Regions from separate parts of the Shinella sp. GW821-FHT10F02 genome, predicted to be linked through region 2. Evidence: riboswitches for the same ligand, from Rfam matches in the RefSeq annotation. Region 2 holds a riboswitch; the other holds the start of a gene.
The links. Region 2 has a riboswitch for cobalamin ahead of bluB (5,6-dimethylbenzimidazole synthase). Riboswitches for the same ligand answer to the same signal wherever they lie in the genome.
Positions count from the first base shown of each region.

Region 1: another riboswitch for cobalamin. It lies ahead of AC1RWL_RS31985 ((2Fe-2S) ferredoxin domain-containing protein); the one in region 2 lies ahead of bluB (5,6-dimethylbenzimidazole synthase).

Region 1 covers NZ_JBXASL010000019.1:402-16,599, forward strand. Annotated here, with positions in the region: gene AC1RWL_RS31965 (RraA family protein) at 267-962, shown strand; gene AC1RWL_RS31970 (ABC transporter permease) at 1,058-1,795, opposite strand; gene AC1RWL_RS31975 (ABC transporter permease) at 1,819-2,733, opposite strand; gene AC1RWL_RS31980 (ABC transporter substrate-binding protein) at 2,743-4,239, opposite strand; gene AC1RWL_RS31985 ((2Fe-2S) ferredoxin domain-containing protein) at 4,250-5,047, opposite strand; cobalamin riboswitch at 5,141-5,332, opposite strand; gene AC1RWL_RS31990 (ATP citrate lyase citrate-binding domain-containing protein) at 5,694-6,977, shown strand; gene AC1RWL_RS31995 (CoA-binding protein) at 7,000-9,654, shown strand; gene AC1RWL_RS32000 (hydantoinase/oxoprolinase family protein) at 10,053-12,125, shown strand; gene AC1RWL_RS32005 (hydantoinase B/oxoprolinase family protein) at 12,125-13,831, shown strand; gene AC1RWL_RS32010 (NAD-dependent succinate-semialdehyde dehydrogenase) at 13,899-15,341, shown strand; gene tcuB (tricarballylate utilization 4Fe-4S protein TcuB) at 15,627-16,198, opposite strand, start outside.
Region 2 covers NZ_JBXASL010000003.1:500,839-517,036, reverse strand. Annotated here, with positions in the region: gene AC1RWL_RS12270 (MFS transporter) at 1-1,154, opposite strand, end outside; gene AC1RWL_RS12265 (UDP-2,3-diacylglucosamine diphosphatase) at 1,276-2,112, opposite strand; gene AC1RWL_RS12260 (NADP-dependent malic enzyme) at 2,348-4,660, shown strand; gene AC1RWL_RS12255 (winged helix-turn-helix transcriptional regulator) at 4,678-5,040, opposite strand; gene AC1RWL_RS12250 (glutathione S-transferase family protein) at 5,151-5,858, shown strand; gene AC1RWL_RS12245 (ABC-F family ATP-binding cassette domain-containing protein) at 5,979-7,589, opposite strand; gene AC1RWL_RS12240 (phytanoyl-CoA dioxygenase family protein) at 7,744-8,784, opposite strand; gene AC1RWL_RS12235 (DUF2865 domain-containing protein) at 9,080-10,183, shown strand; gene bluB (5,6-dimethylbenzimidazole synthase) at 10,176-10,868, opposite strand; cobalamin riboswitch at 10,914-11,135, opposite strand; gene AC1RWL_RS12225 (SDR family oxidoreductase) at 11,192-12,010, opposite strand; gene AC1RWL_RS12220 (diguanylate cyclase domain-containing protein) at 12,092-13,603, opposite strand; gene AC1RWL_RS12215 (TolB family protein) at 13,734-14,561, opposite strand; partial or broken gene AC1RWL_RS12210 (NYN domain-containing protein) at 14,951-15,349, opposite strand; gene AC1RWL_RS12205 (NAD+ synthase) at 15,445-16,198, opposite strand, start outside.

The DNA.
Region 1 (16,198 bases), on a different contig from region 2:
TCTTGTTTTTGCCGCCGACGCCGAAGCGATGCCGCTTCGGCGGAAGTGCTCTAGAAAAGGCCTGGGCTTGCACATCGCCCATCCCCCTCATCCGACCCTTCGGGCCACCTTCTCCCCGTGGGGGAGAAGGGGAGGAAAGGATGCGACGTCTCGGTTCCCCCTTCTCCCCAGCGGGGAGAAGGTGCCGGCAGGCGGATGAGGGGGAAGCCACAGACGGGGCGGCAAACTGCCGCCTCTTCCCCGCAACACGTTTTGGAGGACATCCTTTGGACGACGCACTTCTCGCCCTGCTGCGCACGGTCGACACGCCCACCGTCTGCAACGCGATCGAGGTGGCGCAGGGCAAGCGCGGCTTCGATGCCTTCACCCGCGGCACGCTGATCAGCTCCGCGCCATCGGCCCCGGCGATCGTCGGCTACGCCCGCACGGCAAAGATCGCCGCCGCGTCCCCCTCGACCGAGGACCCCGCCACCATCCGTACGCGCCGCATGGATTATTACCGCCACATGGCGAGCGGCCCGGCGCCCTCGCTCGTCGTCATCGAGGACACGGATTTCCCCGATTGCGTCGGCGCCTTCTGGGGCGAGATCAACGCCACGGTGCATCGCGGACTCGGCCTTTGCGGCGTGCTGACCAATGGCGTGATGCGCGACCTCGGCGACGTGCCGGACGACTTTCCCATGCTCGCCGGCTCGCTCGGTCCGAGCCATGCCTTCGTGCATGTCGAGGCGATCGGCGTGCCCGTCACCGTCTTCGGCCTCACCGTCCATCCCGGCGATCTCGTGCATGCCGACCGCCACGGCGCCGTCGTCGTGCCGCCGGACGTCATCCCGGTACTTGCCGCCTCGATCGAGAAATTGCAGGCCACCGAACGGCTGATCCTAGAACCCGCTCGACAGCCCGGCTTCGATCTCGCAAAGTTCGAAACCGCATGGGCCACATTCGAGGCCGCTAGGACCTGATGGGTGCGAAGATCGAATCCCGGGAGTGCGCATCTGTGTCTGAAGGGCGCAGCCGACCACCCATAGCGCGTCGCGACGGTTCGCACATTGCAAGCCTAGCGCGGATCATCGAAGACGGCATTCAGCGTTGCGACCGTAATGACGATCACAACGCCCGGCCATACCATCAAGGCAGGATGGTCGAAGATGAAGACGCGGTACTCGAAAAGCATGGAGCCCCAGTCGGGCTTTGAGGGATCTGCGCCCAGGCCGATGAAGGCGAGAGAGGCGTAGGCGACGACGGCGAGCCCTGCCTGGTTTCCGACATAGGAAAACATCAGCGGCAGCATGTTTGGTAGAAGGTGGCGGACAATCATGCGCCACGGCGGCACGCCGAGCGCTCTTGCCGCCATTATGAATGGCTGGCCAAGGACACGCCGGCTCAGCGCGTGGGCAAACAAGGCATGGGGACCGATGCCGGCGAGCCCGAGCGCCAGCCCGGCGCTCAGGGGCGTGAGGCCGAAGACTGCGGCGGCAGTCAGCGCGATGATCAAGGTCGGCACGGTGATGAAGAATTCGCAGCAGCGCAGCAGCACGCTTTCCCGCCAGCCGCCGAACATGGCGGCGCTCGTCCCCAGCAGCGTGCCCGCTGTGAAGCCGATGAAACCGACCGCGAGGATGACGCAGGCCGTGCGCCAGCCGCCGGCCATGATGCGGGAGAGAAGGTCGCGGCCGAGGTGGTCGGTTCCGAGCAAATGGCTTGTCGTCATGCCGGAGTGGCGCGCCAGGATGTCCACCTCATCCGGATCGTGCGGCTGCCAGAGGCCGCCGAGGAGGAGAAAGGCGGCAAGCATTGCGAGGGTAAGCCGCGGGACCATCAGGTGAGCCTGGGATCGAGGAGGCGCAGTGCAAGATAGACGATTGCGTTCATGATCAACAGCCACGCTGCGATGACCATGACATAGGCCTGCAGCACCATCTGGTCGCGCACGGCGATGCTCTGCACCAGGAACTGGCTGAGGCCCGGTAGATTGAACAGGATCTCCATCGTCGCGGTGGAGCCGATCACCCAGCCGGCTTCGGAACGAACAGCCGACAAGAGGGCATAGAAAGCCCCTCGATGGGCATGGCGCCAGAGCGCCTGCCGGTGCGAGAGCCCCTTGGCGAGCGCCGTGCGGAAATAGGGTCGCTGCGCCGTATCCACCATATCGCGCCGATAGACCCGGCCGAAGACCGCGACCGAATGCAGCGCGATCAGCAGGACCGGCAGCAAAAACGCGGTGGCGTCATTGGCAAAGGGGCGGATCCAGCGCAGCTGGACGCCGAGCATCCAGAGGAGGATGAGACCGAGCCAGAAGCCGGGTACAGCCTGGACGAAAACTGACAGCGCCCGGCTGCCACGGTCGGCGAGCCCGCCCGGCCGCGCGGCGGCGAAGAAGCCGAGGGGAACCGCAATGACGATGGCGAGAAGCAAGCCGGAAAGGCCGAGTACGAGCGAAACGGGCAGCCGCGCGCAAAACTCCGCGAACACCGGTTCGCCGGTGCGGAAGGAGCGGCCCCAGTCGCCCGTCACGAAATCCGCAAGCCAGTGCAGATAGCGTGAGGGAAGGGGCCGGTCGAGGCCCCAATCCGCCCGAAGCGCGGCGACGGTCTCGTCCGTCGCCGGCAGGTTCCACGCCCGGATGGCGATCTCCACCGGATCGGCGGGCATCAGGGTGATGAGGGTGAAGGACGCCAGCGAAAGCGCCACCCACCCAATCACCGAGAAGACGCCGGCCCGGAGAAAACCCATCCCGGCCCCCTATTTTGCCTCGCCGATATCGGCGCGCAGGACGTAATAATCAGACCCCCACGGCTCATAGTTCGTCAGCCTCTTCGAGGCACCGACATACCAAACAGGCGAAACGAGGAACGATGCCGGTGCGTCCGTGAACAACTTTATCTGGGCGTCGAGCGCAATTGCCGCGCGCTTGTCGGCATCTCCTTCGGACGCGAAGCGGTCGAGGATCGCGTCGAATTCAGGGGAAGCGTATTTTGCGTAGTTCAGTGAAGCGCCGCTGCGCAGCATCGAGTTCAGGAAGAAGGCCGGGTCGCCGTTCGGCGCGGTGTGCTGCGCCCAGAGTGCGATGTCGAAATCGCCGGCGGCAGCAACCTCCTGGATGTTCTCGACCACCTTCGTATCGAGTGCGATGCCGAGTTTCGCGAGCTGCGACTTGACGACCGGAAGCATGGTGACGAGGTCGGGGCGCTGCGGATAGGTGATGGCGAGCAACCGGAGCGGCTTGCCCTCCTTCTGACGGTTGCCGGCGGCATCTTTCGTCCAGCCAGCCTCGTCGAGCAGGGCTTCGGCCTTCGCCACGTCGGTTGGGCGCTGTTCCCTGCCGGCAAAGGGGAAGTAGGCGGCATAGGCGCCGGTCGCGGGTTCACCGCCGTTGATCGCAGCCGCCAGTTCCTTGCGATCGAAGGCGAGGTCGAGCGCCTGACGCACCTTCACATCGGCCAGTGCCGGCCGGCCCGTGTTGAGGAAGGCGAGATATTGGTAGCCGACCGGGAAGGACTTGATCGTCAGGTCGGGATTGGCCCTCAGCCGGCTCACCACCTCAGAGGGCAGGCCGAAGGCGAGGTCGAGCTCGCCCGACTCCAGCGCGAGCGTCATGCTCTGGGCGTCACCGAATCGACGGAAATCGACTGACGAGCGGGTCTCGGCGCCTGTGAAATGGGCGTTCGGTTCCAGCGTCAGAGATGTATCCGCCTTGAAATCTGCGATCCGGTAGGGACCGGTAAAGACGGCAGCGCCGTCGCCGGCGGGCTTGTAGGCGATGAGCGGCCATTCGGCGAAGAGCGCCTGGAGGAAGGAGACCGGCTTTTCCGTCGTGATTTTGAGCGTCAGATCGTCGGCCGCTTCGAAGGTCAGCTTGCCGCCTGTCGCGAGCGCCGCCTTGTTGGTAGCGAAGGTATGGCCGAAGCCGGCGGCGAGTGCGTCCGCCGTCACCGGCGAGCCGTCGGAAAACAGCCGGCCAGGTTTCAAAGTCACGGTCCAGGTGAGATCGCCCGTGCGTTCGGCCTTATCCGCAAGCGCCGGCACCAGCTTGCCGTCCTTATCGACGGTGAAGAGATTTTCGCCGACGCCATGGCTGACGAGCGCCCAGCCATTCGAGCCCTTGGCCGGATCCAGCCCGCTCGTGATGTAGGTGGCACCGACATGCAAGGGCTCGCCGGCGAGTGCCGGGCTCGGGCCGCCGATGGCGAGCGCGGCGAGCCAGGCCGCAGCCAGGGGCGAAAGGATTTTGAACGACATGGTCTCTCCTTCAGTTCTGTTCGGGAAGATGGCGAAGCCGCTGCTTGCGGCCGGTCGGGTGATAGGCGAAGTCCTCGACGACCCGGCCGCCGAGAAGATGGTCGGCGATGATCCGGTCGACAGCCTCCTCGGTGACGCCGCCGTAATAGGTCCCTTCCGGGAAGACCTGGAGGACGGGCGCGAGGTTGCAGGGGCCGAGACAGGTGGATTTGGCAGTCATGACACCATCACCGGTCACGCGCAGCTTCTGCCGTTCCTGCTCGTTGCGCAGGTGACCCCAGATGGCATCCGCGCCGGCCGAATTGCACGGGCCGCCCTGGCAGACCAGGACGCGGCGCTTATGCGCGGGCACGAGCGAACCTTCTGCTGCCGGCCGGGCGGGCGGCGAGAGGTCCAGGTCCTGTGATGTCGCAGCGAGGTCTTTTATGAGCTGCGCCATCAGCGTGCTCGATGTCGGGCTCGCGGCAATCGACAGGGCCGGCCAGGGCCGAGGATCGACCGCGCGCCAGCGTTTCAATGTTTTCGTCAGCCAGTTGTAAAAACTCGGCTCCATCGGCAGCATGAGCGGAATGAGAAGAACGCTGCCGACCTTCGTGTCGACGAGGCCAGCCAGCGCCTCTCGCAAAGAGGGCGTGCCCTGCTCGGTGAAGGCGAAACGCACGACCGGAGCGCCGCCGAGACCCTCGGAAAGCGTGGCGAGGCGCTGCATGTCCTGGTGCGGCGCAGCGGCGAAGGCGGACTTGGCCAGCAGCAGCACGGCATCGTGCGCGGACGGCGGCGCGGGAAGTGGAGTGTCGTCGGTCGTCAACGCTGCCTCGTTTCACGGGGCTGCATTGAAAATGACGGTCGACCCCGGCATCTGCCGACAGCGACCATCATTCCTGTGGCACACCCCGACCACGGAATTATCGAATGTCAGGCAGGTCTCCTGGCTTGCGGGTCCAAGCCCTCCGCCCGTCTTCCCGGCATTGCTGCCAGTGACAAAGTGGATGAAAGGCTCACCGCTTACAGTTGCGGGACAGCTCCGGTCTTGCACCGGATTCCCTCTTAGCTCCTGCCAGAGGCAGGAGAACCATGACGCGGTGAACCTACAGTCTCGGGCTGGGCTGTCAACCGGACAACGAAGGGCTTCAGGGCATTTTCAAATCGCCGGCCCTGCCTGAACGGAGACTTGGAGAGAGAGCATTGATGGATGAGGCGTTGAAGGCGAGCGGCGATGCGACTTCGCCTGCTGTCGCTTCTTGTATAGCCGGCAAGCTTCAGTGAACGCTCGACGTCCGACGAAAACGTTCCCAGATAGAAATCCCGATGCTTGCCTTCGGCGAGAGGAACGGGGCAGCGTTGCAGAATGGACCGGGAGATGTCTTGACAAGTACCATTTTATGAACGAACGTTCGTATGCTAACTCTAGCCAACCAAGAATCCTTTCGCCACGCTTCCACCGAGGAGATGCAATGCAGATCGCTGGACTTCTTTACGGGTCGGCCTTGTTGAAGCTTGTCGGCTTCGAACACGCGCCATTGCTGGGGCCGAGTGCTGATGAAAGTGAAATCAAGTCCATGATCGAGGCTCATGGCTCGGTTTTCGTGAAGCCCGTTTTTGGTGCCGCTATCGGCAAGAAGGGCAAGGCCAATCTGGTGGCCCGCGCCTACGACCTGAAGACTGCGCTCGCACAGAAAGAACGCCTCTACTTTGCGGAGCACTCGAACGAAACGATCTCGGTAAAGGCAAATGGGGTCACGTACGAAGCCTATGTCCCCTCCGAGCATGAGATATATTTCTCAATTTCCGACAGCACGAAATTCCGGGCGCCGACCGTCACGATCAGCCACTGCGGCGGCGTGGACATTGAGCAACTGCCGCATGACCAGGTGGCGGAGATACCGTTTGATGCACTGACGGGCCTCAAGGCCTTCGTCATAGCGAATGCGCTTGCAGATCTTGGCGCGCCACCGGAGATCATTTCACCCCTGGTGCAGGCGCTACCCAGGCTTTGGGAGCTGTTTCGGAACTACGGCGTTTCGACCCTGGAAATAAACCCGATACGCCTTCTTCGTGGAGAAGGCGGGCGTCTCGTGCCCGTCGCGTGCGACTTCAAATGCGCGTTTGATCGAGACGATCCCCGTGTGGCTCGCCTTAACCTTCCCGAACACCTGTTTAGTGTCGAGCGCTCTGATTTCGAAATGGAAATCAATGCGCTCAGGACGCACCAGGGGCAAAGCGACGTCTTTGTGGTCAATCCGAACGGGACGATCCTGGCGCCGACTTTCGGTGGTGGCGCAAATGCTCTGGTAACCGAGATGCTTGGTGAGGACGCGATAATTTCCACCGACTTCGGTGGAAATCCTCCGTATGAGAAAATGAGGAACGTGGCGAGCATTTGTTTTCGTCACTGGCTCTCAAGGGCAAACGTTCTTCTGGTGATTGGGGGACGATCCAACAACACCGATATCTTCACAACATTCAGTGCGATTGCCGACGCGCTGCGCGAGCATTTCTCGCGCGCGGGACCTACGCCTCTTTTTGTCGTCGTGGGGAGGGGCGGACCAAATCTTGTCCGGGGAATGGGGGCTTTCGCCGAAGCACTCGATGCGCTTGGCGTGCCATACCGATTCTTCGGTTTCGACAGTGCCCTCAGTGAAGTCGTTGATTTCGCGCAGTGTGCAAACACGTGGATGAGGACTGGCGGCCGCGAAGCCATTTCAAGAAACCTCGCGACCGGAATTTCCGCTCCCTAATCTCAAGAAGCAGGATTGGCCTATGGATCGACGGCAGAACTCGCACGCGCTGCGGCGCGGACCGTTTCATCATTTCGTCGGGGTGCGGCAGTTGGACGAAATTGCAACACGGCAAGATCGCGTGTGCGTCCTGAACATCCTCGGGCAGGAGTCCCGCCTCGTTACCCCGGTTAGCCATGTCTTCTCCGGCGGCGGCATTGTCTTCGGAACGTCACCCGGGAGGTCTGGCACGGTCTTGAAGACCGAGATTGGAGACATTCCGGTGTTCAACGATGTGCGTCAGGGATTGGCCGCGGGGCACGCATTCGATACGGGAGTTGTCTATCTTCCGCCGTCCGCTGTCCGCGACGGCGTGGCTGAGCTCGTGCGCGTTAATCCGGATCTCAAGAAGATCGTCATTGTGACCGAAAAGGTATCGGTCCATGACTCAAGAGAGATCCGGGCCATTGCCCAGGCGCATCAGGTCGACGTTTTTGGAGCAAATAGCCTGGGTGTTGCGGACAGTTGGAACCGAGTGCGAATTGGCGGTGCCTTGGGCGGGGATGACCCTGAACTGACCCTGGTCAAAGGCAGCATCGCGATCTTCTCGAATTCCGGAAATTTCACGTCAACGATCGCGACCTATCTGGCGAGCGCCGGGTGGGGAACCACGACGCTGATCTCAAGTGGCAAGGACTGCTATGTTCAGTTCGCCGCACCCGAATTCATCCATGCCTTCGACAATGACCAGCGCTCACGCGCCGCAGTTCTCTACGTGGAGCCAGGCGGCTATTATGAGCAACACCTGCAAGCCAGCAAGCCGGTTGTGGCATGCGTTGTTGGGCGCTGGAAGGCGCGCCTGACGCACGCGGTTGGGCATGCCGGTGCAATGGCCGGAAGCGGCGATGATGCTTTTGCCAAGGAACGCTGGTTTCTTGAACAATTCGGCTGTTCGGAGCCGTTTACGCCCGCAAATCCGGTCTGCAGCGCCAAGGGAGCGCTTGTTTTAAACATCGCCCACATTCCGGCTGCCCTGGACGCTGTTATGAAACTGAACAGCCAGGTCGCCGATTTCCCCCCGAAGGGCGACTTGTCGCTCAAGCCATGGCTGGGAAACAACCAAGGCATCGGCCTGCCACCGCAACTTGATCTTCCCGTTGTGCAGGCGCCGGCCCCATTCTCGCGACAGATAGATCTCCTGAAGGCGAGCATCGGCGCGACCTTCGCCCGCCGCCCGATGCGAAATGCATCTGGGGCAACGCAAATCGACAGCCAAACAAATTCTGCACGCCTGCACGGAAACTCCGTCCTGGACCTTGCAAAATCCTCCTTCGCCCAAAATCTGGGATTGGCGCTGCTGCGCGAGCGCCCAAATCGCGACGTTAGCCGCGTCATAGATGGGATGCTGACCAGCGGTTGCTCACTCGACAACACAGTGCGGGATGCCGTCAGCATCGCCCACGGCACAGGCGGGATGCGCAATATGGGCATGGCGGTTGCCGCTGCTTGTCTTGGCCCGCAGCATGCCCGGCCAGTACAGAGGGCCACAAAGGTTGCCTTGGATTTCCTGTTTGGTGCGACAACCATGCAAACGGCCAGGAAAGAGTTGCTTGAAGAGCCCGATCTCTACGCACCGGAGGTCGATGATGCGGCACGTTCCCTACTTCAAACTTTGGAAGATCTGAGCGAAGCGGCGCCACTTATGGAATTGCTCGACCGGGATCAGGGACACCCGACACGGGATTTCGTGATGGCTCTTGGCGCGGCCTTCGTTTGCAAAAGCGCTTTGTCGCGGCGGCGAATTCCCATGGAAACAGCACTCGCATTTCCGTGGCACATCACGATTGTCTCCGGAATCATCTGCGCAATCGGCGACGCGGATGTGCTGCCCGATGCAAACGACGGGGATTTTGATCGACGCATCGCGCGATTGATCGCCGGACGACCAGTCGACGACGCATTTTGTGATCGCCTTCGAACGCTTTTCGGGCTGCTCATAACGAACGGGCCCGGAGCAATTTCTGCGCAAGGCGCGAAATGTGCCGTTTCCGCAGACGGACCTGAGAAACCCTGGCGAGTACAACTCAACAAGGCCTATATCGGTTTTCTCGCAAGTTCAGGATTTGCCCACGGCGGAAACGGCTATGAGGGTGTGCAATTTCTTCTGGATTGCTTCAAGCATACATCCGTGGCTGATCCAGGCAGCGGGGAACGTGAAGTCGATGTCGACGCATTGGCCGAGCTCGTTGCGAACACCTTCAAGCGCGACAAGCAGGCGCGGAGCGACGGGCAGGGCCGCCAACTCATACCCGGCATCAATCACCCCGTTTTTCGGGGGCAGTCCGTCAACATCGACCCGAGGGAAGACTATGTCTGGACGCAACGGCAGCGCTCGGGCACCGGGAACATTTTCCATGAATTTTACCGTGCCTTTGTGAAGGCTCTTCACAAAACAGGCGTCACGCCAAACGTGTTCTGCGTGAACATCGACGGGGTCATCGCCGCCGAGTTGCTGGCAGCATTTTGGCCATTGATAAGGTCCGGCGAGATGGACATCTCAGATCTCGAGAATGCAGCCTTTACAGTCTTTCTAGTCGCGCGAATTGTCGGCTCCGCCGCTGAAATTGAAGACCACCGCATCCGTGGCCGCGACTTGGACATGCGGGCGCCGCAGGCAGATTGCTCGTTCGTGATCTAGCATTAACCCGACAGCGCGGACGATTGGTTTTCGCAACACAATTCCGGACTCTCGTGACGCCGTGGATGAAACGCGGCGCTCCAGGTTCATCCGCAATTCGAACGCGGCCAGCTCGGCCATCGGCCGCTTGCTGTTCAATCCAGTAGAGATGAACAGGGGATCTCCTGGGCTGTCCTTCACCTTCGCGTTTTGGCGCAAGACTCCAAATTTTCAGCGATTACACCGATCGTTTTTGCCGAATTGACCATCGGAATTCAGTTTTCAAGCCACGTTGGAGCGTTTTTCAACAAGGTGCAAACATATTGGCTTGACATGAACGAACGTTCGTATGAATTTGCAGTCGTCGACGGTGAGGTTCGCCGGAACGAAAAACTTAGAACGAGTCAAAGGAGAGGCATATGTGGCGTATCGGCGTCGATATTGGGGGGACGTTCACTGACGTTGCTATCGTCAATGAAAGCACCGGAGCATTGGGAATCGCAAAGACGGCGACCACCCCGCGCGATTTCGGCCAAGGTGTGGTGAATGGTCTGAGAGACGCTATAGCGGAATACAATATTGAGACCGATCGCGTTTCTCTGTTGTCGCACGCGACCACGATCGTGACCAACGCGCTCCTGGAGGAGAAAGGCGTCAAGGCCGCGCTCATCACCACGCGGGGCTTCCGGGATGTCCTTGAACTGCGGCGGTCTGCCCGCGCTGATCTCTATGATCTTTTCCAGGATCCGCCGTCTGTTCTCATCCCGAGGCATCGTCGTTACGAAATCACGGAACGCATTTCGTCGGAAGGCGAGGTCGTCACACCTATCGCCCTTGAGGAAGTCGATGCTCTCGTCGAAAAACTGAAAGAAGAAAAAGTCGAGGCGATCGCGCTGACATTTCTCTTCTCCTTCCTGAATGATTCACATGAACGTCAGGTCGGCGAAAAACTGCGTAAAGCTCTGCCGGATATTCCGATCTTCCTTTCCAGCGAAATTCTCCCCGAAGTGCAGGAGTTCGAGAGAACGAGCACCACGGCTGTATGCGCCTATGTCGGGCCGCTGCTGGAATCCTATCTCTCGAGGTTGAGAGAAGCGACTGCGGGCCTAGGACTGCCCAGTCTCCATGTCATGGCATCTTCGGGCGGCGTGTTGAATGTGAATGAAACACTGCGCATGCCCGCGCAAATCGTTGAATCCGGACCGGCGGCTGGCGTGATCGCCGCAATGCTCGTCGGAGAGCAGATTGGCGAGCCGTCGCTGCTTTCCTTTGACATGGGCGGGACGACAGCAAAAGCATGCTTGATCAAGGACGGAGAGGTAGAGACGACAGCAGAATATGAGGTCGGAGGATCCGCAAGCCAGAACCGCTGGCTCCATGGAACCGGTCATCCCGTTCGCGTTCCGGTCATCGACCTTGCGGAAGTCAGTGCCGGTGGCGGCAGCATTGCCTGGGTCGACCCGGCTGGCGCCCTTCGCGTTGGACCGACCAGTGCCGGTTCTGAACCTGGTCCGGTGTGCTATGGCCGCGGCGGCACGAAACCGACTGTAACGGACTGCAACCTTATCCTCGGCTACCTCGACCAAGGGTCATTGCTCGGCGGGCGGATGTCGATAGACTTCGATGGCGCCGCGGCAGCCATTGAAGAGCACCTTGCCCGCCCCCTGGGACTGACGGTCAAGCAAGCTGCGGCAAGCGTCATCCAGATCGTCAACAACGCGATGTCCGAGGCGCTTCGTATCGTCTCGGTCGAACGTGGGCACGATCCCCGTGAATTCGGGATGGTCGCATTTGGAGGTGCCGGCCCGCTGCACGCAGCCGCCTTGGCGGAAGAACTCGACATTCCGGAAGTCATTGTCCCCCCGATCCCCGGCGGCTTCTCCGCGCTTGGTCTGGTGGGCGCCAATATTCGCCGCGACTATTCTCGCACGCTCTACGGCTCGCTTTCCAAGCTTTCCCCGGAATCGCTCGAACATGTCTGGCAGGGGATGGAGGTCAATGCTGCCGAAATGCTGACCGAGGCGAGTGTCGGCCGCGAAAATTGGCAGTTCAAGCGCTCCGCCGGATTGCGTTACGCTCGCCAGGCTTACGAATTGAACGTGTCTGTCGGCGAGCACGCAGCAGATTCCGGGCTGCTGAAGCAGATGGAGCAAGACTTCCACGCAAAGCACCAGCACACGTACGGGCATCACAATGCCAAGGAACCGGTCAACGTTTCGACGCTGCGGCTGACAGCCTATGGCAAGCTTCCACCGCTCGATCTCGCGCAGCCCGCCGTAGCGGAAGCGACCAGTCTGAAGTCGAACCGCATGGCCTGGTTCGCCGCCACTGGGGAAGTGCTGGCGGAAGTCCACGACCGAGCAAAGATCGCGTTCGGTTCCACCATCGCCGGTCCGGCCATCATCGAATCTTTCGATAGCACCATTGTCGTCCCGCCACGCTGGAACGCGAAGATCACGTCTAAGGGCTTTGTCCGTATGGAGCGCAAATAATGGACCACATTACCAAAATCTCGACGACAGACGCAGCGACGTTCGAAATTATCAAGAACAGCCTCTTGAAGGCCGCTGAGGAAATGAAGATCGTTCTCGCGAAGGCGGCCTTTTCCCCGATTCTGAAAATCGCCGGCGACTATTCCTGCGGGATCTTCGACCGAACAGGCCAGATGGTGGCGCAAGGCCCGGACCTTCCGGTCCATTTGGGTTCCATGCCGGAAGCCGTCAAAGCCATTATCAAGGTCTTTGGCGACGGCATGGTCGATGGCGACGTATTCGTGCACAACGATCCCTATTTCGGTGGAACGCATCTGCCCGATGTCAACGTTGTCACACCGATCTATTATACTGGTATCCTGATGGGCTTTGCCTGCCTGCGGGCTCACTGGCCCGATATTGGCGGCGACACCCCCGGCAGCTATGGCACGGTCACCAGCATCTTTGGCGAAGGCCTTCGGCTACCGCCGGTCAGGCTCTATAGCGCCGGGGAACCCGTGGCCGATGTCCATAATATCATTATGGCGAATGTCAGGACGCCCGATGAGCGCATGGGGGACCTCGGCGCGCAAGTCGCGGCCAATCGACGGGCATGCACGCGTCTGCAAAATCTGGCTGCAAAATATGGTGTCGAGACGATCATCTCGACGATGACCGACATTCTGGATTACTCCGAGCGGTTGATGCGGCTTCGCCTCAGCGAGCTTCCTGACGGGAGCTCCGTGTTCGAAGACGTCTGCGATGGCGACGGAATTCTTGAGAACGGCGAGGAGAAGGATGCGACGTTTACCGTCCGAATGACGGTAACGAAGACCGGCGACAGCATCAAAGTCGACTTCGCCGGTTCGTCTCCGAAGGTCGCAGGGCCTATCAACTCCCCGCTGGCAGTGACCGCCTCTGGCGTCTACTGCGCGCTGAAAATGATCGTTGATCCGAACAGCTTCATCCCGCCGAATTCGGGTGCCTGGCGCCCCATTGAGGTGACGGCGCCCAAGGGCTCCGTGGTGAATGCAGAGTACCCGTCTCCCGTCGTCTACGCGAATACGGAAATGGCGCACCGCGTCTGCGACATGATGTTTGGCGCGGCAGCGCAGTTCCTGCCAAACCATGTGATGGCCTGCTCGCAAGGCACTTCCGGTGTCGTCACCTTCGGCGGCATGGATAAGCGCACCAACGCCCCATATGTCAGCTATGAGGTGGTCAAGGGCGGAACGGGTGCTCGTCGAGGAAAGGACGGTATCAACGCGCTGTGCGCTGGCATCGCCAATACGATGAACACGCCGGTCGAGACGGTGGAGCTAAGCTTTCCGTTGCGCGTCGACAGGTATGAGTTGGTTCCCGACAGCGGTGGCGCGGGACGGTATCGAGGCGGGCTGGGCGTCCTCCGTGAATGGACGATCCTTGATACGCCGTGCCATGCAACGGTCTGCTTTGAGCGCACCGTTTCTGGCCCGTTCGGTGTCTGCGGCGGTGAAAAGGCGCCTACGGCAAAGGTTGCCTTGCGTGATCCGCAAGGCCGTGAACGGGCCTTGAACAGCAAGGAGACGGTGATTGCACAGCCAGGCTGGACCATCGTTGTGCAGGCGCCGGGCGGAGGCGGGTACAATAGTGTTTCCGAGCGCGATCCGTCGGCGCTGAAGACTGACGTGCTGGAAGGCTATGTCAGCGCATCCGCGTCCAGAGACGTCTACAGGCAGCTCGCTTAGATACAACGTCCATCGACGGCGGCCCAACAGGGCCGCCGTTCCCTTTTTCATATCAAGGTTTGCCGAAATGTTCGATTATCCCGAGCTGTCGTTGTTGATTGGGGGCAAGTGGGTTCGGCCGGTTGACAGCCTGCCGGTCTTGAATCCGGCTCACAACAACAGGATCGGTTCAGTTCCAGTCGCGCGCCGGAATGATCTCGATGATGCGCTCGATGCGGCCGAACGGGGCTTCAAGATATGGAGCAGAACGGCGCCATCGGTGAGAGAGGCCATCTTGCAGCGAGCTGCCCAGTTGCTGCGCGACCGTGTCGATCTGATTGCGACAATCATGACCCTCGAGCAAGGCAAGACGCTGAGGGAAGCCAGGCTTGAAACCTTGCGAGCGGCGAGCATTATCGATTGGGATGCCGGCGAGGCGAGGCGCCTCTATGGCCGGGTTATCCCGGCAGGGCCGGACATGCAGCACACGGTTCTGCGCCAACCGATCGGTGTGGTAGCAGCATTTTCCCCTTGGAACTTTCCATTGAATGCACCCGCGCGCAAGGTCGCAGGAGCACTTGCTGCAGGCTGCTCGATTATCTTGAAGGCTTCTGAGGAAACACCCGCGAGCGCCGTCCTGCTCGCACAGGCATTCCAGGATGCCGGCCTTCCCGATGGCGTCCTCAATCTCGTCTTTGGACACCCGGCGGAGATTTCGACGCATCTGGTGAGTAGCCCAGTCGTACGGATGGTTAGCCTGACGGGCTCCACGTCGGTCGGTCGGCAGGTTGGGAAACTTGCTGCCGACGGTGCCAAGCCAGCGGTCATGGAGCTCGGCGGACATGCGCCGGTGATCGTTTGCGCCGATGCCGATCCCGTGCAGGCTGCAAAGATCTCAATCGCCGGAAAATCACGAAACTCTGGCCAAGTTTGTGTTTCACCGACACGTTTCTTCGTTGAAGAGCCCATCTACGCAAGATTCGTGGAAGAGTTTGCTACGCTTGCCTCCAAGCTTCGGCTCGGGAATGGACTGCTTGAAGACATCGATATGGGCCCCTTGGCAAATGAGCGGCGGGTATGCGCCATTTCGGACATGGTTGAAGACTGCCGCTCCCACGGGGCAAGACTGCTTTGCGGTGGCGCGCAGCTGAAGGATAATGGAAATTACTTCCCGCTGACGGCCTTCGCAGACGTGCCGGACGACGCCTTGGCAATGCGGGAAGAACCGTTTGGTCCTCTCGCGCTGATTGCGCCTGTCGCAAACTTGGACGAAGCAATTGCCAAAGCCAATTCACTGCCGTTCGGACTTGCTGCTTACGCATTCTCTGACAGGGCTTCAACAATACGCAGACTTGCTGAAGAAGTGCAGTGCGGGAATCTCGCCATAAACCATGTGACCGCGTCTTTCGCCGACACGCCCTTTGGCGGCGTCAAGGAGAGTGGTTTCGGCCGCGAAGGTGGCACGGAAGGCCTTCAATGCTACACAGTCGCGAAGTTGATCTCCCACCGAATTCTTGAGCCGGTTGAATAAGCGCGGCACGCAAGCGGTGCCGACTGATTTGGAAGTCGGCACCTAACCGGAATGAAGGTGTTTCGCGCGTTATTTACCGCTTCGCGGCACCTTGGCGTGACAGACGCGTCGTTTTACTCAACAGTATTTTTCGTGAAACCGCGCCTTGCCGGCTCGAGCTCAAGCTCGTCATATTGAACAAAGCGCATTTCGCTCGCGATGTCGATTGGGCCCAACTTCCGAGCCCGTCCCCTTAACGTCCTACCGAGTGTGATATCCTTGCGCGCCTCGATCAAAGCAGGCGTGCTAGTGGCCATTCTCCAATAACCTCTTTTCCTTCGCGTACCGGACAAGGGCAAGGAAGCGATATATTCCGTGAACGAACTTGCTATATGGCATCGTCAGAAAAAGGCTCAAAACGACGCCGAGATGAACTGACAAAATGATGCCCATGGCAGGGGTGCTGCGCAGGACAAGCAGGAGCAGACCGGTCAAGCTCGTCAACAGCAGCATCAGGATAAAAGCGACGTCCATACCTGTTCGTGATTCGTCCGTCAGAAGCGGATTGCGCCGCCACTTATGGGCAAGAAGCCCACAAGGACCAATCACCAGCCCGAGACCACCAATCGTTCCGAGAACGACGGGGAGGTCGTAAGCGGGGTAGGGGGCCTCCATGCCAAGGGCGTAGTGATAGAGCGTTGCCGTTGAAGTCGACGCAAAGCAGAGGATGAACCCGTAGAATGTGAGGTGATGATAGATGCGCCGCCGATCCGTGGGATTGTCGTCGTCATTCATGCATCCCACGCCGCCACCATCAAGGTAACGCAATGTGGATGCGTCCTTCATCGCCTGCCAAAGGGAGGCCGGCCGACCCAGCG
Region 2 (16,198 bases):
GAGACGAGGCCGGCCGCCGCGACGACCGACATCAGGTAGAAACCCTGCACGCCATACCAGCTGAAGGCATAGCCAGACAGGAAGGTGGCGAGCGCCGTGAAGATGCCGGTGTAGAAGAAATAGAGCCCCTGCGCGGCCGCCTCCTGCTCCTCCGCCACGCGCTCCACCAGCCGGCTCTGCACGCTCATGTGTATGATCGCGTAGGTGAAGGCGTGCAGACATTGCAGCATGAAGTAGCCGGCGAAGGACATTTCCATCGGAAAGAGGATCCAGCGGGCGACGGCGACCGTGCTGCCGAAGATCATCATCGACCACAAATTGAAGCGCCGCCGGAGCTGGACGGCAAACAGGAAGAAAACCACCTCCGCCAGCACGCCGGCGCTCCACAGGATGCCGACATCCACGCCGCTGAAACCCATCTTCTGCCAGTAGATCGCCGAAAAGGCGAAGAGCATGGCGTGGCTGGCATTGACGAGGGAGACGCCGATCAGCATGAGCTGCACATCCCTTTGGCGCAGCGTGCTCGTTCGCGGCACTTCGGCAATCGCAGTGATGGGCGAAGGCCGGCGCGGCTTGCCGATCCTGGGCGCGATCACGGCGCCCATCACCGTCAGCACGAAGGCGGCCGCCATCGCCGGCAGCACCATGGCGCCGCCATGAAGGCCCGCAAGCCAGCCACCGATCATCGTCGCGACGATGAAGGCGAGCGAGCCCCAGAGCCGCATCTTGCCATAGTCGAAATTCCAGCGCCGCACGCCGGACAGCATGATCGCCTCGGTAATCGGCACATAGGGCGAATAGACGGCCCCTTGCAACGTGTAGAGCAACAGCACCGGCCAGAAGGAGCCGGTGGCAAAGAGCGCGATCGCGGTTGCGAGCGAAAGCAGCGCCGACCAGATGAGCACGATCGAGCGCTCGCCAATCCGGTCAGCGATGATACCGGCCACCGGCGCCGTGAAGACGCGCACGAACAAAGGCACGGCCAGCACGATGCCGATCTGGAAATCGCTCATCGACAGGGTTTCGAGCCAGACCGGAAAGAACGGCAGCGCAATGCCGTTGACCATCATCGGCGCACAGAAAACGAGGGCGATGCGCGCGGCGAAGAACGGCGGCGCGCCTGAGGTCACGGTAAACCCGGAAGGGGCAGTCATTGGCGGGAAACCTGCGTTGGGAGACGCTCCGGGCTCTAGCACGCCGATGTACGTACGCCAATCCGCTATTTCTACCGGACGCCATTGCCGCCGAAATCGGCGGCAATGTTCGAAGGCCGCGTCAGGCGGCCTCCGCCCCGGCAGGCTCGACGGCGCCGATGCTGCGCGACGCGAGCGCGACCGGCACAGTCGAGGTCGAAATCTTCTGCCAGGTGATCAGTTCCATCTCGCCGTCATGATGCTCGGCGATCGCCGTGCAGCTTTCCACCCAGTCGCCGCTGTTGATGTAGCGGATGCCGTCGATCTCGGTGATGACCGCATGGTGGATATGGCCGCAGATCACGCCGTCGGCATTGTTGCGCCGCGCCTCTTCGGCCACCACCTTCTGGAACTCGCCGATGAAGTTGACGGCTGATTTCACCTGCTGCTTGGCCCAGGAGGAGAACGACCAGTAGGGCAGCCCCAGCCTGCGGCGCACCGCGGCGAACACGACGTTGATGGCGATGGCGGCGTCATAGGCCCAGTCGCCGAGATAGGCGACGACGCGGGCATGGCGCACCACGACGTCGAACTCGTCGCCATGCAGCACGAGGTAGCGCTTGCCGTCAGCGCCTTCATGGATGATGCGCTGCGCCACCTCGACGCCGCCGAAATGCGTGCCGGGGAATTCGCGCAGGAATTCGTCGTGGTTGCCGGGAATATAGATGATGCGCGTGCCCTTGCGCGCCTTGCGCAGGAACTTCTGCGTGACGTCGTTGAAGGCCTGCGGCCAGTACCAGTTGCGCTTGAGGCGCCAGCCGTCGACGATGTCGCCGACGAGCACGATCGTCTCCGCTTCATGGTGACGCAGGAAATCGATCAGGAAATCCGCCTTGGCCGCTTTCGATCCCAGATGCACATCCGAGATGAACAGCGTGCGGAAATGACGGACATTCGGGTCGGCGAGGGTCGCAGTCATGCCTTGGTCTCCGGGTGGCCGGCCGCCGCAAACATCTTCATAACGGGCGGCTTTGGCTCCGTTGAAAACCAGACTCCTGTTTCAAATTGATGACACACCTATGCATTTCCGGTCCGCAAATAGGCATTGCACAGGTCGCTGATTGCGGCTTTATGGAATGTTCCGGAAACTTCACGTAGCGGCGGTTTCATGGCAGAAAGAGCCGCAACGAAAACAGCATATGACAGGGAGCACCATGAGTACGGGCGATAAATCGAGGACGCAGGACGGACCCGCAAGCGGCGATATCGATCAGCAGGCTCTCTTCTTCCACCGCCATCCCCGCCCCGGCAAGCTCGAGATCACCCCTACCAAGCCGCTCGGCAACCAGCGCGACCTCGCGCTCGCCTATTCGCCGGGCGTTGCCGCCCCCTGTCTCGCCATCCGCGACGACCCGAGCACCGCCGCCGACTATACGGCCCGCGCCAACCTCGTCGCCGTCGTCTCGAACGGCACGGCCGTGCTCGGCCTCGGCAATATCGGTCCGCTCGCCTCCAAGCCCGTGATGGAGGGCAAGGCTGTTCTCTTCAAGAAATTCGCCGGCATCGACGTCTTCGACATCGAGATCGACGCGCCGACCGTCGACGAGATGGTCAATGTCGTCTCGGCGCTTGAGCCGACCTTCGGCGGCATCAACCTGGAAGACATCAAGGCGCCGGAATGTTTCGAGGTCGAGCGCCAGTTGCGCGAGAAGATGGACATCCCGGTCTTCCACGACGACCAGCACGGCACGGCGATCATCGTCGCGGCCGCGGTGCTGAACGGCCTGGAGCTTGCGGGCAAATCCCTGCATGAGGCGAAGATCGTCGCCTCGGGTGCCGGCGCTGCCGCACTCGCCTGCCTCAACCAGCTCGTCGTGCTCGGCGCAAAGGTGGAAAACATCTGGGTGCACGACATCGAGGGCCTCGTCTACAAGGGCCGCGAAGCGCTGATGGACCAGTGGAAATCCGTCTACGCACAGGAGACGGACAAGCGCCAGCTCTCCGAATCGATCGACGGTGCCGACGTCTTCCTCGGCCTTTCCGCCGCTGGCGTGCTGAAGCCGGAACTGCTCGCCCGCATGGCCGAGCGCCCGCTCATCATGGCGCTCGCCAACCCGACGCCGGAAATCATGCCGGAAGAGGCGCGCGCCGCGCGTCCCGACGCGATGATCTGCACCGGCCGTTCGGACTTCCCCAACCAGGTCAACAACGTCCTCTGCTTCCCCTACATCTTCCGCGGCGCGCTCGATTGCGGCGCGCGTACGATCAACGAGGAAATGAAGATGGCGGCGGTGCGCGCCATCGCAGCGCTCGCCCGCGAGGAAGTGTCTGATGTCGCCGCGCGCGCCTATTCCGGCGACACGCCGAGTTTCGGCCCGAACTACCTGATCCCCTCGCCCTTCGACCAGCGCCTCATCCTGCGCATCGCGCCGGCCGTGGCGCGCGCGGCGGCGGAAACCGGCGTCGCGACACGCCCGATCACCGATTTCGACGCTTATCTCGACCAGCTCAACCGCTTCGTCTGGCGCTCCGGCTTCATCATGAAGCCGATCTTCGCCGCAGCAAAGAACGCCGCCAAGAAGCGCGTGATCTTCGCCGAAGGCGAGGACGAACGCGTGCTGCGCGCCGCCCAGGTGCTGCTGGAAGAGGAAATCGCCAAGCCGATCCTCATCGGCCGCCCGCACATCATCGAGACGCGCCTCAAGCGCTACGGCCTGCGCGTGCGCCCGCATGTGGATTTCGAAGTGGTGAACCCGGAAGACGATCCGCGGTTCCGTGACTATGTCGACGACTATTTCCGCATCGTCGGCCGCAAGGGCGTGATACCCGAAGCCGCCCGCACCATCGTACGCACGAACCAGACGGTCATCGGCGCGCTCGCCGTCAAGCGCGGCGAGGCCGATGCGCTGATCTGCGGCGTCGAAGGCCGTTATGCCCGCCACATGCGCGATGTCAGCCAGATCATCGGCAAGAAGGGCGGCGTGCTGAATTTCTCCGCCCTCAGCCTGCTGATCTCGCAGCGCGGCGCGACCTTCTTCACCGACACCTACGTCACCTGCGAGCCGACCGCCGCGGAAGTGGCGCAGATGACCGTGATGGCCGCGCAGGAAATCCGCCGCTTCGGCATCACGCCGCGCGCCGCCCTCGTCTCGCATTCGAATTTCGGTTCACGCGATTCGGAAAGCGCCTTCAAGATGCGCAAGGCGATGGCATTGGTGCGCGACATGGACCCGACGCTGGAGGCAGACGGCGAAATGCACGGCGATGCCGCGATCTCCGAGGCACTGCGCCAGCGCGTCATGCCGGATTCGACGCTGACCGGCGAAGCCAACCTGCTCGTCTTCCCGAACCTCGACGCCGCCAACATCGCGCTCGGCGTGGTCAAGACCATGACGGACTCACTGCATGTCGGCCCGATCCTGCTCGGCGCTGCGCTTCCCGCCCATATCCTGTCGCCGTCCGCCACCTCGCGCGGCGTCGTCAACATGGCGGCGCTTGCCGTGGTGGAAGCCTCCTACCCGGTCTGATCGGAAATCCTTGCGCTTTACGAAACGGCCGCCGCCTCGGCGGCCGTTTTCGTTTGCGCGGCCGGACGCGCCGCGTCGTGCGCCTCCCACCAGTCGCCCAGCGCATCGACCAGCGGCATCAGCGTGTGGCCGGCGGGCGTGAGGTCGTATTCGACACGCAGCGGATAGCCGTCGAAGACGGTGCGCTCGACGATTCCGGCCTGTTCCAGCTTGCGCAGTTCGAGCGTCAGGATGCGGTGCGAGACCGTGGGATTGTCGCGGCGCAGGTCGCTGAACCGCTTCGTGCCGTCCTTCAGATAGTAGATCAAGAGCGTCGGCCAGCGGCCGCCGAGCACCTGCATGACCTCCTCGATCGGGCAACGGGAAACGAGATCCTTCATGGCGGGCTCCGGCGTGGTGACAAAAATGTGCGTAATTTACATGGGGGCGGAGAGCGCTTAGGTCCAGTGTCGCTGCGCAGCGTGGTCAACAGAAATCACGGAGAACACCATTGGAACCGATCCTCATCTACGGCTTCCCCGCCGGAAGCTCCATGGGTCTCGTCTCGTCCCTCGAATGGCTCGGCAAGCCCTACAGGCTCTGCCGCGTCGACATGCTGGGCGAGATGCGCGACCCGTCCTATGCCAGCCTCAACGCCCGGCACGAGACGCCGGCGCTCGTCACCGACGACGGCCGGGTCATCACCGAAACCATGGCGATCGCCCACTGGTTCGCCGCCCGCGATACGGAACAGCGCATCAGCTTCGATCCCACGTCACCCGAGGCCGATCGCATGCACCAGTTGATGGCCTACCTCAACACCGGCTTCACCGGCGCCTTCAGCCCGCTCTGGTCGGCGCTCGAAATGGAGACGCCGGACCCGGTGTTGCAGCAATCGCTGCGCACATGGGGCCGCAAGGCCGTCATCGAGCGGCATGACAAGCTGGAAGCCATGCTCGGCGACACACCCTACCTCGTCGGCGACCGTCCAACGCTGGCGGATGGCGTGCTAATCGGCGTCGCCCGCTGGCTGGACTACCACGAGGTGGCACCGGCAAGCCGCTGGCCCCGCATCGAAGCCATCCGCCGCCGGCTGGAGGCAGACCCGGCGGTGCGCTTTGCAACGTCGCTGGAGGACGGCGAAACCCCGGCCAACTCCAGCGCGTTCAAGGGGCATGTGCCGCTCGCCGAGGTCATCGAACGCTTCGGCCGCGCCTGACGGTGGAGGGCCAGGTCGTGCACTCGGTTCAGATCGCCGCCGGAACCTCGCCCCACTCTCGACGTCATCCTCGGGCTCGACCCGAGGATCCAAGCGGCGCCCGCTGCGTGGATGGTCGGGTCAAGCTCGACCATGACGGAGGAGAGGTGCAATCAAAAGCTCCAGCCGCCGCGTGATGCCGATCGCCTCCAGGAACGGTTCGTCATGGCTGACGACCAGCAACGCGCCGTCATAGGCGCGCAGGCCCGCCTCCACCGCCTCGATCGCGTCGATGTCCAGATGGTTCGTCGGCTCGTCGAGGATGAGGAGCGGCGGCGGTGTGGCACCGCCGAGCACGCATGCGAGGCCGGCGCGCAGCAGTTGCCCGCCGCTGAGGCTGCCGACGTCCTGCAAGGCAGCGTCGGCGCGAAACATGAAGCGCGCCAGCGCCGCCCGGCAAGCGTTTTCATCGGCATCCGGGTTGATCCGGCGAAAATTGTCGCGGATCGACAGGGCCGGATCGAGCAGGCTGACGCGCTGGTCGAGCATGGCGAAGTCGGTGAAGCGGCGCACGCTTCCCTGCCATGGCTGGATGTCTCCGGTGACGAGCCCCAGTAAGGTCGTCTTGCCGGAACCGTTCGGCCCTGTCACGGCAACCCGCTCGGGGCCGGTCATGGCGAAGGAGAGGTCACGGATAACGGGCCGCTCCGGCAGATAGCCGGCCATGACGCCCTCCATCTTCAGCACGGCCTTGCCCGCGGCGAGATGGGTCGGCGGCACACTGACGGTGAGCGGCTGGAGGATTTCGATGCGCTCGCGCGCCGCCGCCACGGCCTCCGCCGCCTGCCCCTGCCGGCTTTCGGCAAGCCGGGCGTTCGCGCCGCTGGTCAGTTCGCTGCGCTCCTTCATCGCGCCCAGCATGATGCGCGGGATGTCGCCCCTCGCCTTCTTGCGGCGTCCGGCACTGTCCTTGCGCGCCTTGCGCTCGGCGATGGTCTGCATGGTGCGCGCCACCTCCGCGGCCTGCTTTTCCGCATCCGCGAGGTCGCGATGCGCGGCGGCAAGCTCCTGCGCCTTGCGGGCACGATAAGCGCTCCAGTTGCCGCCATAGCGGGTGGCGCCAAGCGTGGTGAGCTCGACGATTGCGTCCATGGTTTCGAGCAGCTCGCGGTCGTGGCTGACGACGATCGCGCCGGCCCGCCAGCCGGCCAGCATGTCGATGACCGCCCGCCGCCCGTCGCGATCGAGATTGTTCGTCGGCTCGTCGAGCAGCAGGAAATCCGGTTCCGCGAAGATGAGCGCGGCAAGTGCTGCCCGCGTGCGCTGCCCGCCGGAGAGCGACGCGAGCGGCGTTTCCGGCGCGGCCTCGAGCCCAACACGCGCCAGCGCCGCGCTGAGCCGCGTCTCCAGCGTCCAGTCGGCATCGGCGAGTTCATGCGCCTCCGCTTCGCCGCGCTCGGCGCGGGCGAGCAGATCGAGGGCATCGACGATGCCGAACAGGCTGGCGATGGTCTCGTTGGCAAAGACTTGCACGCTCTGGCGCAACAGGCCGAGCGTGCCATCGACGGTGACGGTGCCGGCCTGCGGGGCCAAATCGCCGGTAACGAGTTTCAGCAGCGTCGTCTTGCCGACGCCGTTGCGACCGATGAGGCCGGCGCGCTCGGCGCCGAAGGTCAGGTCAAGATCGGAAAGGAGGGTGTGGCCGTCAGGCGTGGACCAGGTGATTTTGGAAAGCGTGATGGAATGCGGCATGGATGGAAAATTCCCCGAGGACAAAACGACGTCGATTTGTGGTCGGGTTGAAATCCATGGTGCACCATCCGGTCGGCATTGACGATGCCGGATATTTAGGGCCGGACCGGCCGCCTTGCAAGGGCAGCACGGCCGATCCGGCAATTCGTGAGGGTCAGGCCGAAGGCTGCTTCAGCCGCTTCGACCATTCATCGGCCTTGCCCTTGCCGGCATCCTTCCAGGGCGAGCCCTTGAGGCCGAGCTTGGCGCGGAAACCCATCGCATTGATGATCAGCCGGTTCATGCCGGACGCGATGAAGGGCAGCGAGGCGATGTGCAGGCCGGTAAACGGCAGGAACGGATTGCGGCGCAGCGACCCGTAGATCTCGATGCGCGTCGTCGTCTTGTAGCTCGGGCTGCGGGCATGGAAACCATGCGTATCGGCAACGATCAGCGTGTTGGCCTTGACCGTCATCTTGACCGGCTGGACGTAACCCAGCGCCGAAAGCTCGTCCGGCATGATGCGCAGCGAGCCGCGGGCGGAATATTTGTTCTCGATCGAATCGGCGTTCTCGCTGATGCGGCGCTCCCACGCGAGGCGCTGCGGCGTCATCTCGTGCGAGCCCGGCACGTAGGAGAACGGGCCGTCCTCCTCGCCGACATCGCGCAGGAACAGCCAGGCCTTGGCGGTCGGCTGGAACGTATCGCTGTGCAGCGCGGTCTGCGGGTCCGTCGAGCCCTGCGTGATGACCGACGGCAGCGCCATGACCACCTGCACGACGAGCAGCGGCTGGCCGTCATGCGAAGAGACGTAGCGCAGGAGATTGGTGACGCGCGGATCGTTGCGCGCGGCCTTGAAGCCCGGCAGGCTTTCCAGGTCGCTGTCGTCGATGATGGCGCGGCGTGTGACGGTTTCGCCCTGCAGCATGTCGTAGCGCTCGAAATCACGCTCGGCGATCTCGCGGGTCACCGCGGCAAAAACCTCGGGCGACAAAAAGTCTTCGATTTTCACGAAGCCGTTTTCGGCATATTGCCGGCGATATTCCGGGGCGACGAGCTTTTCCAGCTTGGTGCGGCGCCAGGCGGCCATGCGCATGGCGAGCGAGACGCGCTTCTCGTGCAATCCCTTGCGGTTCAGCCACTTGCTGCCGATGACGGGATTGTCGGCGAAGGATTTTGCGCCGGATGCGAGCTGGAGCGCGTAGAAAGGGCTCAACAAAACTGACGAAATCCGCATGTTCACCTGCCTGTGACGGGCCGGTCTTCCGCCAAACGGCGGCTGCGCGGCGACGGGCGCATAACCGGCTGTTGTATGTGCGCAGAGTGCTACACCAAGCCCCCGGCGAGATCAATTGCGGGCAGCTGGCAAAAAGATGAATACGCAACTCATATTTTCCGCCGCGCATTAATCACAAATGCGGGAGCACGTTGCGCTTCCCTTCATGCAGCCTATGATAGGATATGCTTATGCGGCCGGACCACGGCCCCGACAGTTTCACAGGATCGATGATTTGAAAGGTTTGACCCGCCTTCTGTTTGCCGTTGCGACCGGCTTGCCGCTCCTGTTTTCGGGCGGCACGGCGGCAGCGGCGGTGTGCGAGCAGATCCAGGCGGAGCTTGCGAACCTGCCCAAGGTGGTGGTGGATACGGCAAGCGCGCGCAAATATGCCGGCGCCATCGCCCGCCAGAACATCCAGTTGCGCAAGGCCAAGAGCGACCAGCGCCGGCTCGGCTGCTCCGGCGGCAGCATCATCGTCGTCGGCGGCGCCAATGCGGCGGCCTGCGACACGCTCTCCACGGTCATCGGCAAGATGGCGCGCAACCTCGACATCCTCGACAAGAAACGCCGCGAATTCGCCGGCGGCACCTCGTCGCAGGGCAAGCGCACCCGCCTGACCGCGCTGCTCGCAAGCAACGGCTGCAATGACGAGGCGAAGGTGGTGCCGATCGCGGCGACCGAAACGCTGCGCACGCTCGATGAAAAACGCACGCTCCCGCTCGGCACCACGCCGGAGGGCAGCGAGCGCCTGCAACTGCGCTCGCTCGGCGGCGGCTCCGGCCATGGCAACCTGCGCACCGTCTGCGTGCGCACCTGCGACGGCGGCTTCTTCCCGATCTCGTCGGGCGCAACCCCGCTCGATTTCCGCCGCGACCAGCAAGTCTGCGCGATGATGTGCCCTGAGACGCAGACCGAACTTTTCTACCAGTCGATGACCAGCGGCCAGGAGACCGACCAGATGACCTCGACGGTCACCGGCCGGCCCTATTACGAAATGCCGAACGCCTTCTCCTACCGCACGCGCGACCTCTCCAAGCCCGGCGCCTGCGGCTGCAATCTCTCGGCCTATTACCAGGAGATGATCAAGCGCGAGAAGGCGCTGAAGGGCAGCGAGACGGCGAGCACCGGCAGGGATGATGACGTGGAAGGTGGCTCGATCACCACCATCCACACGCTGCCGAAGAAGGACGAGACGCCGGCCAAGCTGCCGGTGAAGGTCGAGGAACGCGACTACGACCCCGCGAAGAGCAAGGTGCGCACGGTCGGCCCGGTCTTCCTGCCGGCCAACGAATCCGCCATCGATCTCGGCCGCCCGGCCGATGCCGGCGTCAACTAACGCCCGCGTCCGGCCAGCGCTCCTCGAACACCAGGTCCTCCAGCGGCAGGCGCTGCCGCCACCCCTTCACCGCAAGCTCCGGCTCGGCATAGAGGCGATCGACAAGGCCGACGCAAAGCCAGGCAACGATCTCGACATGCTCGGGAATGCCGAGGACGTTCCGGATGTCGCTGTCGTGGAAGATGCTGACCCAGCCGACGCCCACCCCTTCCGCCCGCGCCGCAAGCCAGAGGTTCTGCACAGCACAGACCGTGGAATAGACATCCATGCGCGGATTGTGCGTGCGCCCCAGAACGACGGTCCCGCCGCGCGTCGGGTCGCAGGTGACGCAGATCGACAGCGGCGCCTTCAGGATGCCTTCGAGCTTCAGGGCGCGATACTGCGCCTGACGGTCGGCGTCGAACATCGCCGCCGCTTCCGCGTTCGCCTTGAGGAAGGCGGCATGCACCGCGCGCCGGGTCGCCTCGCTGCGCACCAGCAAAAAATTCCACGGCTGCATGAAGCCGACCGAGGGCGCGCTATGGGCGGCGTGCAGCAGGCGCCCCACGAGATCGTCCGGCAAGGGATCGGGCAGAAACTGGTCGCGCACGTCGCGGCGCGTTTCGATGGCATGATAGACGGCGGCCTTGTCCTCGCTGGAAAAGGCGCCCGCCTGGACCAGACGGTCGCACGGTTCGGCTCGCATCGTCATCTCCCCAACAATGCGTAAAACCTTCCGCCGTCCGCGCGGTTCGGTCTATCTTGCCAGGCCGGTCTTCTGACTTCGGGTCACGCGGCCCGCACCTGCCTTCCCGGTTGAACAACCAGTGGCAAAAGCCTGAATCGATTCAAGCTTTTACGATGCGATCCATCCCCGTCACAGCGCTGGGCACGTTCCGGACTTGAGGCTCTTGCCCGCACCGGATTCCCGATTCTCCTGCGAAACGCAGGCACCTGACGGAAACGATATGCGCATGGCTTGGCGGCGCGATCAAGCCTGCCCGCGCCGCGCATCGGCCTGTCAGCGCCTCAAAGCGGCGCGACCGGATGCGGCGAGCCGTCATAGGCACCCCAGATCGACTGGTCGAAGCAGATCACCGAGCCCGTCATCAGGCCGGACTCCTCCGAAGACAGATAGGCACAGGCACGCGCCACCTCCGCCGGATCGACCAGCCGGCCGAAGGGCTGGCTTGCCGCCGCCTTCGCCAGCCAGTCATCGGCCGCACCGTGGAATTCACGCTGGATGCGGTCTTCGCCCTCCGAGGCCATCCAGCCGATATTGAGGCCGTTAACGCGGATGCGGTTGCGAAGCACGGCATAGGCCGTGTTCTTGGTCAGCGTCTCCAGCGCACCCTTGGAGGCGCAATAGGCGGAGATGAACGGCTGGCCGGCCTTGGCGGACATCGAGCCTATATTGACGATGGTGCCCTCGGTCTTCTCACGCCGCATCACCGAAATCGCCTCCTGCATCAGGAAGAAGGGTGCGCGCACATTGACCGCGAACATGCGGTCGAACAGTTCCGGGCTGGTATCGAGGATCGTGCCGCGGTCGGTGATGGCGGCGGCGTTCACCAGCGCATCGATGCGGCCGAAGGCCTTGTCGCAGGCAGCGATCACCGCGCGCGCATCCTCGACCTTTTCGAGGTCCGCCTGCACATAGAGCGTCTTGACGCCCGTCGCGCCTGAAATTTCCTGCGCCTTCGCCTCGCCCTTGGCGGCGTTGCGGCCGCAGATGACCAGCCCCGCCGCACCCCGCTCGGCAAAAAGCCGGGCGATCGTCGCACCCAGCCCCTGCGTTCCGCCCGTCACGACGGCGATCCTGCCGTCCAGCCGTGCTCCATTGCTCATTTGCGCGCCTCCCAGAAAGATGTGACTCAATCTCTCAAAGAGTGCATCCAGCCGCTTGTTCCGCAAGCATTTTCGGCATGGTCAGGCCGCGCGGGCCTCGCCGGCCTCGATGATCATCTCCTGGCCGATATGATCCGCATGGACGGCGCGGTTGCGGCCGGCGTTCTTGGCGGCATAGAGCGCGGCATCCGCCATCACCATCACGTCGTGCACGGAGCCGCCATGCTGCGGGAACTGCGCGATGCCGGCACTACCGCCGATGACGAGCAACTGGCCATCATAGGCGATGGGCACCTGCGTATCGCGCACGAGGCTGCCGGCAAGCTCCAGCAGCGCCTCGCAACTCCGCTCGCCCGTGAGCAGCACCGAGAATTCGTCGCCGCCAAGACGGGCGACGCAGCCCTGCTTGCCGATGCGATCGGAAAAACGCCGAGCCACGGCCTGCAACACGGCGTCGCCTGCGGCATGGCCATGCCGGTCGTTGACCGCCTTGAACTTGTCGAGGTCGAGCGCGAGGATGGCGAAGGGCTTGTTCTCGCCCTTGCGGATGGCGCGGCGCACCTCCTCGTCGAAACCGCTGCGGTTCTTCAGCCCCGTCAGCGTATCGTGCCGTGCGAGGAAAGCGTTTTTCGCCTCGCTGCGCTGGAGCGCCTTGATAAGGGCGGAGAAGCGCAGCGTGACAAAGAGCATGACGCCGGCGAAGACCAGTACGAACATCGCGATCTGCGGCAGCGCCGAGCGCCAGACGAAGGAGCCCGGCATGTTCGGCCGCCAGGAGGCGACCATCGGATTGTAGGCATCGGCGCCAACCGGCGTCATCACCAGCCCCGGCTCCTGCGTCACGATGGGGGTAAAGCCGAGATCATGCACGCCGAGCCGCCGCTCGGTGTTCGCCAGCATCTTTTGCGAGACCGGCTTGACGGTGATGAGCAGCGTCGGCTCCAGCCGGTGGGCCGGGATATAGAGCGACTTCGGAACGACGGCCTGCACGACGACGATGCTCATCACGCGGTCGATGAGGCGCATGCCGGTGACGTGGATTTCGGGCAGCGCCGGCGTCAGGAGGTCGGGGTCCTCCTTGGCGCGCGCGACCTGCCAGCCGCCGCGATCCGGCGAGAGCGCCTCTCGGTACTTGCGCTCGGCCTTGTGGGTGAGGTCGCTCACCCAATGCAGCTTCTCGCGCGCCTTGCTCTCGGAAACCTTTTCCCCGCGATAGACGCCGAGCACCTTCTCGCCGTCCGGCGAGGCGAAGATCATCCAGGAAAAACCGAAGTCGGACCACATCCAGTCACGCAGCTGGTCGCGCACGAAGGCATCGCCCGGCATGCCGTCGGCAAGCTCGTTGAAGCTCTTGTCCCAGAAGGAAAGCTGGCTCTGGTACTGCACCACCTGGTCGATCTGGTGGCCGAACTCGTTGCGCACCAGCGTGCGCTCGGTCTCGGCGACGAAACTGTCGGCCCGCTCGATCGCGTAGTCGAGCACGAGGTAATTGGCGGCGCCGAACAGCAGCACGATCATCACGGCCGCCGTCCGGATCACCAAACCAACCCCGCGTCGCCGTGTCGCGCGGCTTTCTTCAGCCTTGCCCGTCATCTCTGCCCCTGCCTGTCCCCCGCCCGGTTTTCCGGACATTGTTGAACAAAGGCTACAGGGAAGACGGCAAAAATCGCTTAAGCGGGCTGGTGAGTGAAAACTTAACTTGCGCTCACCGGATATGGGGAGATCAGGCGGCCGGCGCGTAGCGCACGAAGGCGAATTTTTCGCCGTCCGGCGCCCAGTTCGGCACGTTCATCGTGCCCTGCCCGCCGAAGAGCGGAAAGAGTTCGCGCGCATTGCCGCCATCCATGTCCATCAGGCGCAAGCGCACGTTGAGATCGCGCGGATGGTCGAAGACATCGCCATCATAGGAGAGCACCAGCAGGTGCCGGCCATCGGGCGATGGATGCGGGAACCAGTCGCCATAGGGGCTGTCGGTGATGCGCATCGGCTCGCTGCCGTCCGGCCGCACCCGCCAGATCTGCATGCGGCCCGTGCGGCTGGAGTTGAAATAGATCCATTCGCCATCCGCCGAATAATCCGGCCCGTCATTGCGCCCCTCGCCAAAAGTCAGCCGCCGCTCCTCGCCGCCCGCGACCGGGATCGTGTAGATATCGAAGAGATCGCCGCGGATGCCGCAATAGGCGAATGTCGCCCCATCCGGCGACCAGCCATGCCAGTAGGACGGCAGGTTCGGCGTCACCAGCCGCGGCGCGCCGCCCTCCGCCGCCAGCACATAGATCGCCGACTTGCCGAACTCCACCTTGTCGCTGATTGCCAGCAACGTGCCGTCGGGCGAAAGCCCGTGGTCGTTGTTGCAGAGCGTCGCAAACCCCGTGTCGATCTGCACCAGCTCGCCGCCATCAAGCGACAAGCGATAGAGCAACCCATCACCGTTGATGACCAGGAAACGCCCATCCCGCGAAAAATTCGGCGCTTCGACCAATCGCTCCGTTTGCCAGACAATCCGCGTTTCGGCAGTGACAATGTTGTGGATCTCGACGGAACTGCGCATGGAAAATGCCTGCGGATTTTGACGACTCTGACTGTCTATCCGTTATCGACCACCTTCTGCAATGCCGGTGCCTTCAACCGCGCCTGCTTGTGATCCGCCGTCAGTTCGACGCCGGAAAAAGCAAGCAGCTTGTGGAACTGGCTATGTCCATAGGCTTTGACGCTGAAGGACGGCGCGCATGCCTGCAAGCCCTTCATGAGGACCGGCAACGCGACCCAGCCGCCCTGAGGCGACGCCGTGGCGAGCATGGCGCGCTGCAGCAGAACCGGCTCCAGCTTCCGCGTCCCCGGCACCTTTGCTGCGTCGCTTGCCGGTTTCTTTTGCGCCGGTGCCGCGACTGCCACAGGCTTCTTTTCGGGGTTTGCCGTCGGCAACGCCCTGAAAAGATCGCACACTTCGCGAAAACGGGCAGAGGCTGCGGCCCGGCCAATGCCCACGGCAATCTTGCCCCGCTGGCGTATGCGCATTGCCAGTTGTGTGAAGTCGCCATCGGACGTCGCCAGGCAGAACACATCCACACTATCGTCGCAGAGCATTTCCGTAGCGTCGATGACCAGCGCGATATCCGCACCATTCTTGCCGATTGCACCACCCGCCGTCTGAAACGGCGAAAGCGCATGACGCGGCAGGACACCGAGCCAAGGTGCTAGGGCCGGCAGGGAAAAATCGCCATATATGCGACGCTCGCTCAGTTTTCCGTGCCGCATGGCCTCTTCAACAATGATGGATGATGCCGATGCCGGCAGGTTTTCCGCATCGATGAAAAGCGCGACTCTTCGTTCCGTCATGGCCACCGCTCTCGCAAATCTGCGATAACAGTAGCAAAAGCCGGTCTCGCGGCAATCGCCGGGACCGACTTTTGCGTGCAGCGGTTAATGCAACACTACCCCCGATCCCGGAACCGGTTGGTGATCGGGTAGCGGCGGTCGCGGCCGAAGTTCTTTTTGGTGATCTTGACGCCCGGTGCCGACTGGCGGCGCTTGTATTCGGCGATGTAGAGCAGGTGCTCGATGCGATGCACCGTCGCCACGTCATGGCCGCGCGAAACGATCTCCTCAGTGCTCATCTCCTTTTCGACGAGGCATTCGAGGATGTCGTCGAGCACCGGATAGGGCGGCAGCGAATCCTGGTCCGTCTGGTTGGGGCGCAGTTCGGCGGACGGCGCCTTGTCGATGATGTTCTTCGGGATCACCTCGCCCGTCGGGCCGAGCGCGCCCGGGGGCGTATGCGCGTTGCGCCAACGCGACAGCGCGTAAACCTGCATCTTGTAGAGGTCCTTGATCGGGTTGAAGCCGCCGTTCATGTCGCCGTAGAGCGTGGCGTAACCGACCGACATTTCCGACTTGTTGCCGGTGGTGACGACCATCGAGCCGAACTTGTTGGAGACGGCCATCAGGATCGTGCCGCGCGTGCGGCTCTGCAGGTTTTCTTCCGTGATGCCCTCTTCCGTGCCTTCGAAAAGTTCCGAAAGCGAGGAGAGGAAGCCGCTCACCGGCGCCTCGATCGGCACGATGTCATAGCGGCAGCCGAGCAGCTTGGCGCAATCGGCCGCGTCCTTCAGCGAATCCTTCGAGGTATAGCGGTAGGGCAGCATGATGCAGCGCACCCGTTCCTCGCCCAGCGCATCCACGGCAATC